One region of the Plantibacter lichenum genome, then DNA from elsewhere that is predicted to be linked to it. Evidence: predicted binding sites of a transcription regulator. Region 1 holds the regulator's gene; the other holds the start of a gene.

Region 1 (8,023 bases):
TCGATCACGCGGCGCCCTGAGCTTCGCCGCAGCCGTCGGGATCACCACCGTCCTCTGTGCCGTGCCCGCCGCATCGGCGTTCGGGGCGACGATGCACGCAGAGCCCGGGACGACTGCTGCGTCCGCCGCATCTCCCGCATCGACCGCCTCCGACTCGACCCACCCGAACGTCGTCGGCCTCGGCATCACGGAGGCCGCACAGCTCCTCACCGCACGGAAGACCACGTCCGAGGCCCTCGTGACCGCCTACCTGCAGCGCATCGCCGCCTACGATCGCCCGGCGAACGGCGAGGGCGGACTCGACTCCATCATCACGGTCGACGACGAAGCGCTCGCCGAGGCGAAACGGCTCGACGCGGAACGGGCGGCCGGCGCGATCCGCGGCCCGCTGCACGGCGTCCCGATCGTCGTGAAGGACAACATCGCCACGGCGGGCATGCCGACGACCGCCGGGAACGGTGCGATGCGCGACTACCGTCCAGAGGCCGATGCGACGTCGATCCAACGCCTCCGAGACGCGGGTGCGATCATCATCGCGAAGACCAATCTTGCGGAGTTCGCGCTCACGGGCGACAGCAGCATCAGCGTGTTCGGCGAGGTCAAGAACCCGTTCGGGGCGACGCTCGGATCGAGTGGATCGAGCGGCGGAAGCGCCGCCGCGACGGCGGTCGACTTCGCGGCGGGAGGGATCGGTACGGACACGGCCGGCTCCATCATCGGCCCGTCGGCCAACGGCGCACTGGTGGGCGTGCGTCCCACCTTCGGCCTCACAAGCCTCGACGGCGTCGTCCCGGGCAACACCGCGCTCGACACGCTCGGCCCCATGACGAAGTCCGTCCGCGATGCGGCCGTGCTGCTCGACGTCCTCGCCGGCTCCGACGAGGACGATCCGCGCACCGCGCCGACGAAGGACGTCGACACCGGGACGTACGTGAGCGGGCTCAGCGCGACGTCGCTCCAGGGCGCCCGCATCGGCGTCCCCGCGGACTGGGATGCGTACCTCGCGGGGCCCGGCGCGATCTTCGCCTACCTCGACGTGGAGGGGAAAGCGACGTACGACCGCGCGATCACCGAACTGCAGGCGCGCGGTGCGGTCATCGTGCCAGTGGCGTACGACGCGACGACGCTGACCACGCCCGGCGTTCCAAGCGACTTCGGCTACCAGGTGCAGCAGTTCCTGAAGACGACGAAGGCCTCGGTGCCCCCTGCTGCCGCGGCCATCGCCGAGCCGAAGGACGTCTTCGACCTGCACGACGTCCTCGCGAGCCCGGACACGACCCTCGCCGAGGTCTTCGCCGAGATCCAACCGTCCGACACCCCGGATCCGGAGGTCGTCGCCGCGCTCGAGACCGTTCCACAGGCGCGGCAGGAGTTCGCCGACTTCTTCACCGCGAATGGCATCGATGCGTTCGTACTGCCGTCGACCGCGAGTGCTGCGCCGCTCAGCCTCGACGGATCGACCGAACTGACGTCCCGCGCGGGCGCCCCGGGGGTGACGGTCCCGTCTGGGATCGACGCCGCGGGTCGGCCGCTCGGCATCAAGTTCATCGGGCAGCGATACGACGACGGCCGGATGCTCTCCTTCGCGTACGACTACGAGCAGGCGACGCACCATCGCGTGGCGCCGTCCGGGTTCCCCGAGCTGACGGCAACGGGCGAAGTGCCGACCGGTCCCGTCAGCCCCGCGAAGCCGACGCTCCCGGAGACGGGTGTCGACATCGTGCCGATCGCCGTGCTCGCGGCCGCCGGTCTCGTCACGGCCGGTGCTGCTGCGGTCGTCGTGATGCGCTTCCGTCGGGCCCGTCGCCCCTGACCTGACCCGCTCACAGCTCGCGAGGTGTCGCAGATGGCTCGTCCGACCCCCTCGGGACGAGCCGTTTGTGACACCTCGCGGGCTGCGGAGGCTGGCGTGGGACGGGCCTCGTCAGGAGGCGAAGGCCGGGAAATCGGTGATGAAGTTCGACGAGCTCGTGAAGTAGAGGTTGCCGTCGCGCCAAGCGAATCCACCGTTGACGTAGCTGTCGTCGTTCCCGAGGTCCGGCTGTTTCGTGAAGCCGTCCACGGGATCGTTCGTGATCGTGAAGCCTTCGGTGACGAGTGCCGCCTGCTTCTCGGCCCACGCCGCCTCCGTCATCGGCATCTGCGCCGAGATCGCCATGATGTCGCCCTGATTGCCCCACTTGCAGACGAGGCCGCCACCGTCCTGCATGAAGCCGAGGTCGACGTTCCAGGTCGTGAACGGCTTGGCGACGAGGTGATCCTCGGCGAGTTTGGCGTAGGCGGCACCGGTCAGGATCGTGTCGCAGGTGGCGTCGAAGGCGGCGTCGGTCGCGGTCGGTGACGGCGTCGGGGCTGTGGTCGCCGTTGGCGTCGTCGTCGGTGTGACGGTGGCGCTGCTCGACGGGGCCGGCGTTCCGGTGCCGCATCCCGTGAGAGAGATGGCGCCCAGCAGGCATGCGGACATGATCAAGATTCGTGTGCGATTCCCCATGCACACACGGTACAGCCCGCGTGGGGTCGCAAACGGCTCGTCCGACCCCTCTGGACCGGCCATTCGTGACACCTCGCGGGCTGAGGGGCTGAGAAGAGGGTGAGAGTTGAGTCGAGGTGGCTCAACTTTCTTGACATCGGAAACGGCTTCTGTAAAATTGAGTGTGCGAGGCTCAAGTCTTGCAAGAACACTCGACACACGCAGTTCGTGCCGAGTTCGTCGAACGGGCCGGAAGGCCATCCCTCCCATCGGGTGAGTGCACCACGAACAACCCCTCACCGGGAGAACGGTCCACCGGGCCGATCGACGAACTCAGGACCCACACGAACACCGAACCAAGGAGATCCAACACATGGCACGTGCAGTAGGCATCGACCTCGGAACCACCAACTCGGTGGTCGCCGTTCTCGAAGGTGGAGAGCCCACCGTCATCGCGAACGCCGAAGGCTTCCGCACCACCCCCTCCGTCGTCGCATTCACGAAGGATGGCGAGGTGCTCGTCGGCGAGACCGCGAAGCGCCAGGCCGTCACCAACGTCGACCGCACCATCGCGAGCGTCAAGCGCCACATGGGCACCGACTGGACGTTCGACGTCGAAGGCAAGAAGTACACGCCGCAGGAGCTGTCCGCTCGCATCCTCGGCAAGCTCAAGCGCGACGCAGAACAGTACCTGGGCGACACCGTGACCGACGCCGTCATCACGGTCCCCGCGTACTTCAACGACGCCGAGCGTCAGGCCACGAAGGAAGCCGGCGAGATCGCCGGACTCAACGTCCTGCGCATCATCAACGAGCCCACCGCTGCAGCCCTCGCTTATGGCCTGGACCGCGGCAAGGAGGACGAGCTCATCCTCGTCTTCGACCTCGGTGGCGGAACGTTCGACGTCTCGCTCCTCGAAGTGGGCAAGGACGACGACTTCTCCACCATCCAGGTGCGCTCCACCTCCGGTGACAACCGCCTCGGTGGAGACGACTGGGACCAGCGCGTCGTCGACTACCTGATCAAGCGCTTCAAGGATGCCACCGGTGTGGACGTCTCGGGCGACAAGATCGCGAAGCAGCGCCTCAAGGAAGCCGCAGAGCAGGCCAAGAAGGAGCTCAGCTCCTCGATGTCCACGTCGATCCAGCTGCCGTACCTCTCCCTCACTGAGAACGGCCCGGCGAACCTCGACGAGACGCTCACGCGTGCGAAGTTCGAAGAGCTCACCAACGACCTCCTCGAGCGCACTCGCAAGCCGTTCAACGACGTCATCGCCGAAGCAGGCGTGAAGGTCTCCGACATTGCACACGTCGTGCTCGTCGGTGGATCGACCCGTATGCCGGCCGTCGCCGAACTCGTCAAGAAGCTCACCGGCGGACAGGAGCCCAACAAGGGCGTCAACCCTGACGAGGTCGTCGCCGTCGGCGCCGCACTCCAGGCCGGTGTGCTGAAGGGCGAGCGCAAGGACGTCCTCCTCATCGACGTCACCCCGCTGTCGCTCGGCATCGAGACGAAGGGCGGCATCATGACGAAGCTCATCGAGCGCAACACCGCCATCCCGACGAAGCGCAGCGAGACCTTCACCACCGCGGACGACAACCAGCCGTCCGTCGCGATCCAGGTCTTCCAGGGTGAGCGCGACTTCACGCGCGACAACAAGAACCTCGGCACCTTCGAGCTGACCGGCATCGCTCCGGCTCCGCGCGGCGTGCCGCAGGTCGAGGTCACCTTCGACATCGACGCCAACGGCATCGTGCACGTGTCCGCCAAGGACAAGGGCACCGGCAAGGAGCAGTCGATGACGATCACCGGCGGTTCCTCGCTCGGCAAGGAAGACATCGAGCGCATGGTCCGCGAAGCCGAAGAGCACGCGGCCGACGACAAGCTGCGTCGTGAGCAGGCAGAGGTCCGGAACAACGCCGAACAGCTCGCCTACTCCATCGACAAGCTCATCAAGGAGAACGACGACAAGCTCCCCGAGGACGTCAAGACCGAGGTCCAGGGCGATGTCGACGCACTCAAGAGCGCACTCGCCGGAGACGACGAGGACGCGGTGAAGACCACGTTCGACAAGCTCAACGAGTCGCAGGCGAAGCTCGGTGAAGCCATCTACGCGCAGGCGCAGGCGGCGGAGTCGGCAGCAGCCGGAGCCGAGACCCCCGAAGCCGACACGACCTCTGACGAGGACGTCGTCGACGCCGAGGTCGTCGAGGACGAGGAAGACAAGGACAAGAAGTAGCCATGACCGACGAGAACCAGAACCACGAGGGCATCGACCCGGAGAACGGTGAGGTTCGTCAGCCAGGCGCCGACGGGACGGATGCTGCGGCATCCGCCCCGTCGGGTTCCGCGGACAGTGCTCCCGGAGCCGACCAGGACGACGAGCTCACCGTCGAAGACATCCTGAACGCTGCTCCGGAGCACCCGGTGGAAGGCGAACTGACGGAGGCCGAACTGCTGGCCGCCGAACGACTCGCCGACCTCCAGCGGGTGACCGCCGAGTACGCGAACTACCGCAAGCGCACCGAAGCGGGCCGCGAGGTGGAGCGCGAGCGCACCACCGGCGAGGTCGCGAAGGTCCTGCTGCCGGTGCTCGACGACCTGGACCGTGCCGAGAAGCACGGCGACCTCGACGGCGACGCACCGTTCAGCCAGATCGCGCAGAAGCTGCGGACGTCCGTGGAACGCCTCGGACTGAAGCCATTCGGCACGATCGGTGAGACGTTCGACCCGAACATCCACGAGGCCATCTTCCAGCAGCCGACGCCGGACGCCGAAGGCGAAACGGTCCTCGACGTCGTCGAGACCGGTTACACCCTCGGCTCCACGCTCCTGCGTGCCGCCAAGGTGGTCGTTGCGGTCCCGGCGAGCTAGCCATGGCGAGTCAGGACTGGTTCGACAAGGACTTCTACAAGGTCCTCGGCGTCAAGAAGGATGTGACGCAGGCCGAGTTGAAGAAGGCGTACCGCAAGCTCGCGAGACAGTACCACCCGGACTCCAACGCGGGTGATGCCGCCTCCGAGGCGCGGTTCAAGGAGATCAGCGAGGCCAACTCGGTGCTCTCCGACCCGGAACAGCGCAAGGAGTACGACGCTGTCCGCGCCATGGGTGGTGGAGCTCGCTTCACCGCCCCCGGCCAGGCCGGCGGCAACGGCGGGTTCGAGGACGTCTTCGGCAACATGTTCGGCGGCGGCGGTGGCCGCGGTCAGAGCTACACCTACCAGCAGTCCTCCGGCGGACAACCCAATTTCGAGGATCTCCTCGGCGGCGGGCTGTTCGGTCAGGGAGGCTTCGGGCAGACGAGTGGCGGGTACCGCGGCTACGGCGGACCGACCCCCGGTCGGGACATCGCAGCGCACACGACGGTCGACTTCCTGACCGCCACGAAGGGCGAGACCATCTCCCTCCAGACCTCAGAGGGTCGCACCATCAAGGTGAAGATCCCCGCGGGCGTCTCGGACGGGCAGAAGATCCGCCTCCGCGGCAAAGGGCAGCCGAGTCAGGACGGCGGTCCGGCCGGCGATATCGTGGTCACCGTGAGTGTCCGCAAGCATCCCGTGTTCGAGCGCGACGGCCTGAACCTGCGGGTGACGGTGCCGGTCACGTTCGTCGAAGCAACCCTCGGCGCGACGATCGAGGTCCCCACCCTCGGTGGCGACCCCGTGAAGCTGCGTGTGGCCCCCGGAACGCCGAGCGGCCGTGTGCTGCGCGTCAAAGGCCGGGGCGTCGCGACCACGAAGGGCACCGGCGATCTGCTCGCCGTCGTCCAGGTCGTGGTTCCGGCCCACCTCGGGTCGGACGCCAAGGAAGCACTCGAACGCTTCCACGAGTTGGAACCGAAAGAGAACCCGCGCGACGAACTGCTCGCACGGGCACGAGGCTAGCGAGAAGGGATGCAGGGCATGGACGAGCGTTCGCCGATCTTCGCCATCGCGATGGCGGCAGAGCTCGCCGGCATGCACCCGCAGACCCTCCGCCAGTACGACCGCATCGGTCTCGTCTCGCCCACCCGTACGGCGGGGAAGTCGAGACGGTACTCGATGCACGACATCGCGCAATTGCGTGAAGTCGCGAGGCTCAGCGCTGAAGGCGTGAGCCTCGAGGGCATTTCCCGCATCCTGTCCCTGGAGAACGAGGTCGCCTCGCTCCAGGGACGGGTGCGCGAGCTCGAACACGCCCTCGCCGATGTCCTCCTGAAGTCGCCCGGCGGGCGCGTGTTCGCCGCCGGCATGGAAGGTAGCGTCGTTCCGTTGAAGAGTGGGACGCGTGCCCGGCGCCGCACCGAGATCGTCGTGTGGCGGCCCAAGGGGCCAGGGGCCTGACACTGGGTGCCGGGGTCGTGGGGACTCGTTCGGTCATTCCGTCGGTCGCGCCGTCCGCGGCGGGCATCGCGATCCGCTGACCGACTGACGCGCGCCGCGCGCCGAGCACCGCGCGCCGCATCGCATCGTCTCCGGTCCCCCGGTGCCGCGTCTCGCACTGATCCTGTGATGGCGGAGGGCCGACGCGTAGGATGCTGGCATGAGTCAGCCCCCGGAAACGCAACCACCCGCTCCGGAGTCACGACCGGACGACGCCCAGCAGACGACCGCTGAGTTCGCGCAGCACCCGGCACCGGAGCAGGGTGCGCCGCAGGCGCCATCGCAACCAACAACTCCGCAGCCCGGCTACCAGCCGTCCGGCTACCAGCCTGCGCCTGCACCTCCGCAGTACCAGCCGCCGCAGGCGTTCCAGCCCGCGCAACCGTTCGAGGCGTCGCCGCAGTACCAGGCCGCCCCGAACCATGAGCAGGCGGCCGCGTATCAGCAGGGTGCGCCATATCAGGGGACGCCGTATCAGGGTGCTCCGGGGCAGGCTCAGGCCGGTCCGTACGTCGGTCCGGGGCAGTATCAGCAGGCCCCCGACTACCAGCAGGCTCCTGCGTATCAGCAGCCGGCAGGTGCCGCCCAGGCGGCCGCGTATCAGCAGGGCGCCGCGTATCAGCAGGCGAATCCGTACCAGCAGACGCCCGCCTACCAGCAGGCGCCGCAGTACCAGCATCAGGCACCGCAGTCGCCGGCCTACCAGCAGCCGGTGCCGCAGCAGTTCGCGCAGCATCCCGCATACCTCGCGCCCGTCAAGCAGCCTCGCGCCCCGCTGACCCCGCGTCAGCGCTCGCGTGCGCGACTGGCCGGCGGGATCGGGAACGGGCTCATCACGCTCGGCGGCAGTCTCGTCGTCCTGCCGGTCACCTTCGTCGTTGTGGTCCTGGCCCTCGGCGCCTTCGTCGGTGGGCTCGCCGCCGCATCGGGTGCCGGGGACCAGGTGAAATCCGTGTTCGCGACGATCTACCGCACGGTGATCGAGCCCTACATCCTGCTGTACGTGCTCATCATGCTCATCGGACTCGTGGTGCTGGTGCTCGGCTTCGTCCTGAGCGTCTCGATCCTGCGACGCGGTGGGATCCGACGACCCGTCGCCGTGACCTTCGCCGGATGGGGCATCGCCGTTGCCGGCGGGGTCCTGTTGTCGTTCGTCACGAGCCCGTTCGCGAACCTGTTCTCCTTCGGTGCG
Region 2 (8,023 bases), on a different contig from region 1:
TGCGCTCGCCGTGCTCGGCGCCGCCGATCGCATCGTCGAGGTGGGGGCGGGCGACCCAGTGGGACTCACGCGGCTGTTGCGTGGCCACTCCGAGCTCGTGGAACTCGTCGACCCCGATCACGTCTCGGTCGTGGTCAACCGGGTACGATCGGGCGCGATCGGCCTGGACGCGGCCGGACAGGTGGCATCCACCCTCGCACGGTTCGGCGGGGTCTCCGCAGCCGCGATGCTGCCGGACGACCCTCGCACGGCGGATGCGGCGGTGCTGGCACGACGAGCGGTGCGCGACCAGTCTCCGCGGTCGGCCCTCGCCGCCGGAATCCGTCGTTTCGTGGCATCGACGCTGCTCCCGCAGGCTGGCGAGACGGAGTCGAGACGAGCGCTCCGAGGTCGATCGGCGCGATCAGTGCGGTCGCGCCGAGCCGGGTCGCGCCGTCGCGAACGTCCGGCGTGAGTGCGGGGCGACGTGGCTCGGCGCCGCCGGGCGGAGGCATCGGGCGGCGACGTCGGACGGTTCCAGGGCCCGATCGCGCCTGGTTCTCGTCGGCCGATCCGCTCCATCGTGCGCGCGCGAGTAAGCCACAGTTGTTGATTTGGCAACGTGAGCGAGTGGCCGATAGAACGGAAGCGGCCCGCGAGCCAGCGGGACCACCACAACCGCATACGATCGCCGGGAGGCTCTCATCCTGCATCGACGACTGGCAACCGCCAGCATCGCCATCCTGTTCACCACCACGAGCGTCATCGCCGTCGGCCCATCCGCCATGGCGGAGCCCACCGGACAAACCGGAGCCAGAACCGGCACCAGCGCAGCGCTCGCATCCGCAGCTGCGACAGCACCGACCGCTTCGGCCGCGACCGCCGCGACCGCCGCCGGAGCACCACTCGGCCAGGCCGGCCCGACCGACGGCGAGCCGGACAAGAGCTTCGCGTTCTACGTCGGCAAGAACCGGTCCGCATCCGGTCACACCCTCCTCGGCGGATTCGGTCACGAACCGTCGAGCCACTGGGTCGAAGTCGTTCCGCGCCAGCAGCACGAACCGGGGTCGACCATCGTCGTCGGCGCCACTGAGGAGGCCGACATGCCCGGCGTCCTCACCGAGATTCCGCAGGCGCCGGAGACGGCTCGCTACATCACCTCGAACTACTCCGAATTCGCCGGCTTCCCGGCGCCGCTCACCAACGGCGGCCTCAACGAGCACGGCGTCGCGGCGCGCGACGTGTGGTCCAACTCGAGCGAGGCGTTGTGGGACCTGACCCCGCTCGACCAGACCGGTCCGAGCTACTCGGACCTCTCGCGGATCGCCATGGAGCGGGCGACGACGGCGCGCGAGGCTGTCGACATCGTCGGCTCGCTCATCAACGAGCACGGCTACACGACCTACGGCGGCAACTCCCACCTGTTCGCCGACGCGAACGAGGGCTGGGTGTTCGTCGAGTTCTCCGGCGGATCCGGGCTCTGGGCGGCTGCACGGTTGAGCGCGGACGACATCCGCGTCTCGTACCCCGGCTACATCCAGGACTTCCCGGTGGCGGCGCTCGACGGCACCGATCCGGACTTCGTCGGCTCTCCGAACCTCGTCGACGTCGCCGTCCAGCAGGGCTGGCGCGCCGCCGACGATCAGAGCGCCACGATCGACCTCCAGCAGGTCTACGGGCAGCCGTTCCCCACCGAGCCGTTCGACGTCGGCCAGGTCGCCGATCCGTCCGACACGGCGCCGTACCGCAACCCGGTGTCCCTGGAGGCCGAGCTGCAGGCGATGGACGAGCTCACCCTCCAGGACGCGATGCGCTACGTGCGTGACCCGCGATGGTCGGACGACCGCTCCGGGTACGGGCAGGTCGCCGAGCTCCGCGACGACCTCCCGGACCCCGGCCTGCAGACGCTCTGGGTCGCGGCGACGGCGGCAGTGACGGCCCCGTACATCCCTGTCATGATCGGTACGGAGGACGTCCCCGTCCAGTACGCGCAGCATCGCTATCTCACCGCCGGCGCCTCGGCGAGCTACCTGTCACCCGAGTTCGCCGAGCAGGAGGCGACCGAGTACGCGACGCAGACGTTCAAACGCCTCATGTACGCGACGTGCGCCAGGCCCGACGCCTACCTCGGCGACGTGACGCGGGCCCTCGAAGGCATGGAGGCGGATTCGATCGCCGAGCACGACCGGGTGATCGAGCGGGCGACGAAGGCCTACGCCTCCGGTGACGCGACCGGCGCCGAGCAGGCGCTGACCGCGTTGACCCACGAGCGGGCGCTCGACGGACTCGCGCTCGGCGGCTACCTGCTCGACGACATCCTCGAGCGCAGCACGAAGGACGGCGGCATCCACCTGCCCGACGTCGACGTGCCGGCCGGCACCACGGCCTCCGCGCGCAGTCTCAGCATGGAACTCGACGGCGCGACCTCGCGTGATCGCATGAACTGCGACGTCGGTGGCGGCTGGGCCGACGGGAGCACAGCAGACCGACAGGGTGCGTACGGCGACCCGGCCGACGTGCCCGACTACCGCGCGGCATCGGCCTCCGCCGACGTCTCCGGGCTCGGGTGGCTCTGGCTCGCCGTCACGGGCGTCGCAGGACTCGCGATCGGCGGAGCCGCGGTGTGGCTCATCGGACGCCGCCGGGCCGCGTAACGCAAGCTCGGAGAAGCACGCGCACAACTCCTTCAATCCGTCCGTCGCCGCATCGCCGGCCCTGATGTTCCGGGGTCCCGGCGCCGACGGTGTCCCGATTGAAGGAGTTGTGCGCGGACCGGACGGCTCGACGTGTTCCGAGCGGCAGTCGAGCGCTTGGCGGCCGGGCCCGAATCCGCAGCCCTGGCACGGCTCACAAGGAACCGTCGGTCGCCGACCCTAGACTGGTTCCGTGTCGACGCTCAGTGATCTCGTACTCGCCCAGGGGCGCTCCAGCGCCGAAGACGTCGAATGGTTGCACATGCTGCTGGCCGACAGCCAGCTGCTCGCAGACCTGGCCTTCGCCGACATCGTGATCTGGGTGCCGACCACCTCGGGGAGCTTCATCGCCGTCGCGCACTCGCGTCCCTCGAGCGCGGCCACACTGTTCTACCGCGACTTCGTCGGGCAGTCGATCAAGCAGGAGTGGCGCAAGCAGGTCACCGACTGCTTCGAGAGCGGCAGGATCATCGAATCCTCCGCACCGGACTGGTACGAGGAAACGCCCACGCGCGTCCGCGCTGTTCCCGTCGCCCGTCGGCTCTCTCCCACCGAGAAGGTCAACGCGGACGGCCCCATCGCCGTCATCACCCGCCACACCAACCTGGGTGAGGCGCGCACGCCGAGCCGCCAGGAGCTCACCTTCAACGACTGCGCGAGCGACCTCTTCGAGATGATCGCGGCGGGCGACTTCCCGGATCTGGGCGCACCCACCGGTCCGCGGCGCGGAGCCCCTCGAGCGAGTGATGGCCTCATGCGGCTCGACGTGGACGGAACCGTCACGTTCGCGAGCCCCAATGCCCTGTCCGCGTTCAACCGCATCGGCTTCGCGGAGGAGCTCGAGGGGGAGTCCCTCGCCGAGGTCACGACGCACCTGCTCTCCGGAACCGTCACGGTCGACGAATCGCTTCCCCTCGTCGTCACGGGCCGCGCGCCCTGGCGCACCGACATCGAGGACAAGGGCGTCACCATCTCGCTGCGTGCGATCCCGCTGCGCAGTCGCGGCGAACGCATCGGCGCGATCGTCCTCTGCCGCGACGTGAGCGAGCTCCGCCACCAGGAGCAGGAGCTCATCACCAAGGACGCGACGATCCGCGAGATCCACCACCGGGTGAAGAACAACCTGCAGACCGTCGCGTCGCTCCTCCGCATCCAGGCACGCCGGACGCACTCCGAGGAGGCGCGCGACGCGCTCAACCAGGCGATGCGCCGTGTCGCCGCCATCGCGGTGGTCCACGACACGCTCTCCGAAGGGCTCAACCAGAACGTGGACTTCGACGAGGTCTTCGAACGGGTGCTGCTGCTCGTCGCCGAGGTCGCGAGCTCGCACAACACGACCGTTCGTCCCACCTCGACGGGCACCTTCGGCAACCTGCCGAGCGAGTACGCGACGCCGCTCGCCCTCGCACTCACCGAGCTCGTCACGAACGCCGTGGAGCACGGGTTGAACGGCCGCGACGGAGACGTCGCCATCACCGCCGCTCGCACCGACGACACGCTCTCCGTGCAGGTGCGAGACAACGGCGCCGGGCTGCCGGAGGGGAAGGTCGGTTCAGGCCTCGGCACCCAGATCGTCCGCACGCTCATCCAGGGTGAGCTGGGCGGCACGATCGACTGGCACACGCTCATGGGGAGCGGTACCGAGGTCACGATCGAAGTGCCGCTGCGCTGGGTCGCCAAGGGCTGAGCGGCCCGGTTCGGCCCGAGTCGGCACACGGCCGCGCCCGGCCGATCGGCCCGCCCTGTTCGGACCCGATTCCGGACAGACGAAACCCCCTGCCGACCACCCGATTCGTCGGGTGGCGCGGTGCAGGGGGTTGTCGAACGGCGTCTGGTTCAGGCGGCGCCGGAGTCGAGTGTCAGGAAGCGCGGCGAGCTCGAGCTGCGCGACGCTTGAGTGCGCGACGCTCGTCCTCGCTGAGGCCGCCCCAGACGCCCGAGTCCTGACCGGTCTCGAGCGCGTACTGCAGGCAGACCTCGGTCACGCTGCAATTGGCGCACACCTGCTTGGCCTTGTCGATCTGATCGACCGCCGGTCCGGTGTTTCCCACCGGGAAGAACAGCTCGGGGTCGACGGTGAGGCAAGCAGCTTTGTCGCGCCAGTCCATAGGGGAACTCCTTTTATTGCAGGGTAGATTTCTTCAACCGACCAAATGGGTCGGGAAGCGAATGCCGATTCGCGAGGGGGATGATCGTCCAGATTGGGATCTGTCCACTTCCTCGTGGACGTCAAATCGGCCTCAATCATGGTTTCATATTGGTAGTAGCAAATCAATAGTCAAGTTTGGGATAACTCTGTGAGTACCGACCATCACGTCCACGGCGAACCGCAGCGCGACCAGGCGGGCCGACACCCGTACGTCCGCGCGCTGACCGTCCTCCTGGGCGCTGAGGCGCTCCTCATGCTGGGGCTGTCCGCGTGGTTCCTGTTCGAACTGTTGGCGGCCACGCCGTCGTCGTTCACGAGCGCGCTCGCGATCTTCGTGATCCTGCTGATCGCGACGGCGTTCGTCGTCGCACTCGCGGTCGGCCTCATTCGTCGCCAGACGTGGATCCGCGGTGGAGCGGTCACCTGGCAGCTCATCCAGATCGCCGTCGCGATCGGTGCGTTCCAGGGGATCTTCGCGCAGCCCGGCATCGGCTGGCTCCTCCTCATCCCGTCGATCGTCGTGCTCGTGCTCCTCTTCACGAAGCCCGTGATCGCCGTCACTCGGCGCGATCTGCACTGAGGGACGCGGTTCGCCGCGTTCGGTCGCCCTTCCTCGCTCTGCCCTTCCTCGCTTCGGTCCTCCTCGCTTCGGTCCTCGCTCTGCCCTTCCGTGTCGCTCGCTGTCCGCGAACAGGGGAAGGTCTCGTCGGTGAACCCGGTTACCGTTAGATAGTTGAGTCAAATGGGCTCAACTTTGAAACGACTAGCCGGGCCGCGAACACGCTCCCGACCAAGGAGGAACACCATGGCTCTCACCTTCGACCCCACCCGTGACCGCGAACGTATCGTCAACGGCCTCCAGAGCGCCGCTCAGGGCCCGCGCAAGATGCCGATGGATCTGTACCGCGACAGCGACGTCTACGTCCTCAGCGCTGATCTCCCCGGCATCGATCCGGGTTCCGTCGACATCGACGTGGACGGCCAGCTGCTCAGCATTCGTGCCGAGCGCACTCTCACGAGCGGTGACGGCGTCGCCTGGATCGCCCGCGAGCGACGCGCAGGCAGCTTCCTGCGCCAGTTCACGCTCGGCCAGGGCATCGACACCGAGCACATCGCCGCGAGCTACGTGAACGGCGTCCTGACGGTCACCGTCCCCGTTGCCGAGCGTGCCAAGCCGCGCAAGATCGAGGTCGTGACGGGTTCGCCCGCCGAAGCCCCGGCATCGGAGACGGCTCCCGAGACGGCAGACGCCGCCGCGTAGCCCCTCGCCTCCGAGACGAGGCTGCCTGAATGAGGCCCCGACACCAGGTGTCGGGGCCTCGCTCGTCCTCGCCCTCGTACTCGGGCTGTTCACAACTCAGGAGCGTTCCGGCGTGTCGGGGACGGACGTCGGCGTGTCGCGGCCGACACGCCGCACGTCTCCTGAGTTGTGAACGGGATCGAGGGGCGGCGATGCGATGTGCAGGCGGATCGCTCCGACGGAGCTCAGCCGGGAGCTTCGACGGGGAGGCCGAGCGGGGAGCTCAGGCGGGGAGGCCGAGCGCCTTCCGCAGGCTCTTGACGTGGCCAGTCGCCTTCACGTTGTACTTCGCGAGCGTGATCTTCCCATCGCCGTCGATCGCGAACGTCGACCGCAGGACGCCCGTCACGAGCTTGCCGTAGAGGTTCTTCTCGCCATAGGCGCCGTACGCGTTGTGCACCGCGAGGTCGGCATCGCTCAGCAGCGGGAAGTTGAGCCCCTCGGCCTCCTGGAACTCCTTGAGCGTGGCCGGCTCGTCCTTCGAGACGCCGAGCACCTGATAGCCGGAAGATGCGAGCGACGACAGGTTGTCGCGGAAGTCGCACGCTTCCGTGGTGCAGCCGGGCGTCATCGCGGCCGGATAGAAGTACAGGATGACCTGCTTGCCCGCGTAGTCCGCGAGCGAGACGGAGGCGCCGTCCTGGTCGGTCAGAGTGAATGCTGGAGCGGTGTCGCCGGCTGCGAGGCGGATCGGTTCGGTCATGCTGCCAGCCTACCGATCGCGCTGCATCGCCCTCCCGGGACGTTCACAACTCAGGAGCGTTTCGGCGTGTTGTGGCCGACACGCCGGGCGATGGGTGCGACACGCCGCAGGTCTCCTGAGTTGTGAACGCGGCGAGCTGACCGAGCGACCGATGCGAGCGGGACGGACGCGGCCGTCGTCAGCGGCGTGGTCGACTCAGTAGCTGTCGGCCTTGACCGCGGCGAACGTCGCGAGGAGCCGCTGCAGGGAGTCGAGACGGGCGAGCCCCGCTTCGCCGAGACGGCCGTCGGCCGCAGCCTCGTTCATCGCGCAGTCGGGGGCGTCCGGCAGATGCGTGCACCCGCGTGGGCAGTCCTCGGCGATCTCCGCCAGGTCGGTGAACGACTTCAGGATGTTGTCCGTGTTGACATGACCGAGGCCGAACGAGCGGACGCCGGGGGTGTCGATGACCCAGCCGGTGCCGGTCGGGGCGACGACGCGCAGCGAGACGGTCGACGAGGACGTGTGCCGTCCGCGACCAGTCACGACGTTGACATGCCCCGTCGCGCGATCGGCCGTCGGGACAACCGCGTTCACGAGCGTCGACTTGCCGACGCCGGAGTGCCCGACGAAGACCGTGTCGTGGCCGACGAGCGCCTCCGAGATCTCCTCCACAGGCATCGCGTCTTCACGACTGCGGAAGACGCGGAGACCGAGGCCTGCGAAGTTCGCGAGGAATTCGTCGGGGTCCTGCAGGTCCGTCTTCGTGATACAGAGCATGGGGGTGATGCCGGCGTCGAAGGCTGCGACGAGGTACCGGTCCACGAGGCGCGCCCGTGGCTCCGGATTCGCGGCGGCGACCACGATGAGCATCTGGTCGGCGTTCGCCACGACGACCCGCTCCATCGCATCGGTGTCGTCGCCACTGCGCCGCAGGAGCGTCTTCCGGGGCTGGATGCGGACGATGCGCGACAGCGTGCCCTCCGCGCCGCTCGTGTCGCCGACGACGTCGACGCGGTCGCCCGTGACGATCGCCTGCTTGCGCAACTCGCGGGCCCGCGTGGAGGTGAGCACACGCTCGTCGTCCGTGCCCTCGTCGAGCAGGACCGTGTACCGTCCACGGTCGACGCCGAGCACTCGTGCCGTCAGGGCGTCCCTGTGCTCCGGCCTCGTCTTCGTCCGCGGGCGGTTCGCCTTCGGGTTCGGCCGGGTGCGAATCG

Evidence for each region. The regulator HspR, encoded in region 1, represses chaperone genes until heat shock. The targets are predictions, from matches to a motif close to AAGTTGAGTCNNNNNGACTCAACTT.
Region 2: ACQ3HB_RS13875 (Hsp20/alpha crystallin family protein) is a predicted target of HspR. The motif match lies at 5,552-5,576, and genes of this name have one in related genera.

What each region holds. Positions count from the first base shown of each region.
Region 1 covers NZ_JBOBFT010000002.1:352,341-360,363, reverse strand. The annotation lists gene ACQ3HB_RS05005 (amidase) at 1-1,813, shown strand, start outside; gene ACQ3HB_RS05000 (hypothetical protein) at 1,925-2,464, opposite strand; gene dnaK (molecular chaperone DnaK) at 2,844-4,709, shown strand; gene ACQ3HB_RS04990 (nucleotide exchange factor GrpE) at 4,712-5,344, shown strand; gene ACQ3HB_RS04985 (DnaJ C-terminal domain-containing protein) at 5,347-6,354, shown strand; gene ACQ3HB_RS04980 (heat shock protein transcriptional repressor HspR) at 6,373-6,792, shown strand; gene ACQ3HB_RS04975 (hypothetical protein) at 6,992-8,023, shown strand, end outside.
Region 2 covers NZ_JBOBFT010000009.1:170,117-178,139, forward strand. The annotation lists gene ACQ3HB_RS13850 (CpaE/TadZ family protein) at 1-454, shown strand, start outside; gene ACQ3HB_RS13855 (C69 family dipeptidase) at 765-2,633, shown strand; gene ACQ3HB_RS13860 (sensor histidine kinase) at 2,866-4,359, shown strand; gene ACQ3HB_RS13865 (WhiB family transcriptional regulator) at 4,532-4,780, opposite strand; gene ACQ3HB_RS13870 (hypothetical protein) at 4,970-5,401, shown strand; gene ACQ3HB_RS13875 (Hsp20/alpha crystallin family protein) at 5,627-6,082, shown strand; gene bcp (thioredoxin-dependent thiol peroxidase) at 6,345-6,824, opposite strand; gene rsgA (ribosome small subunit-dependent GTPase A) at 7,020-8,023, opposite strand, start outside.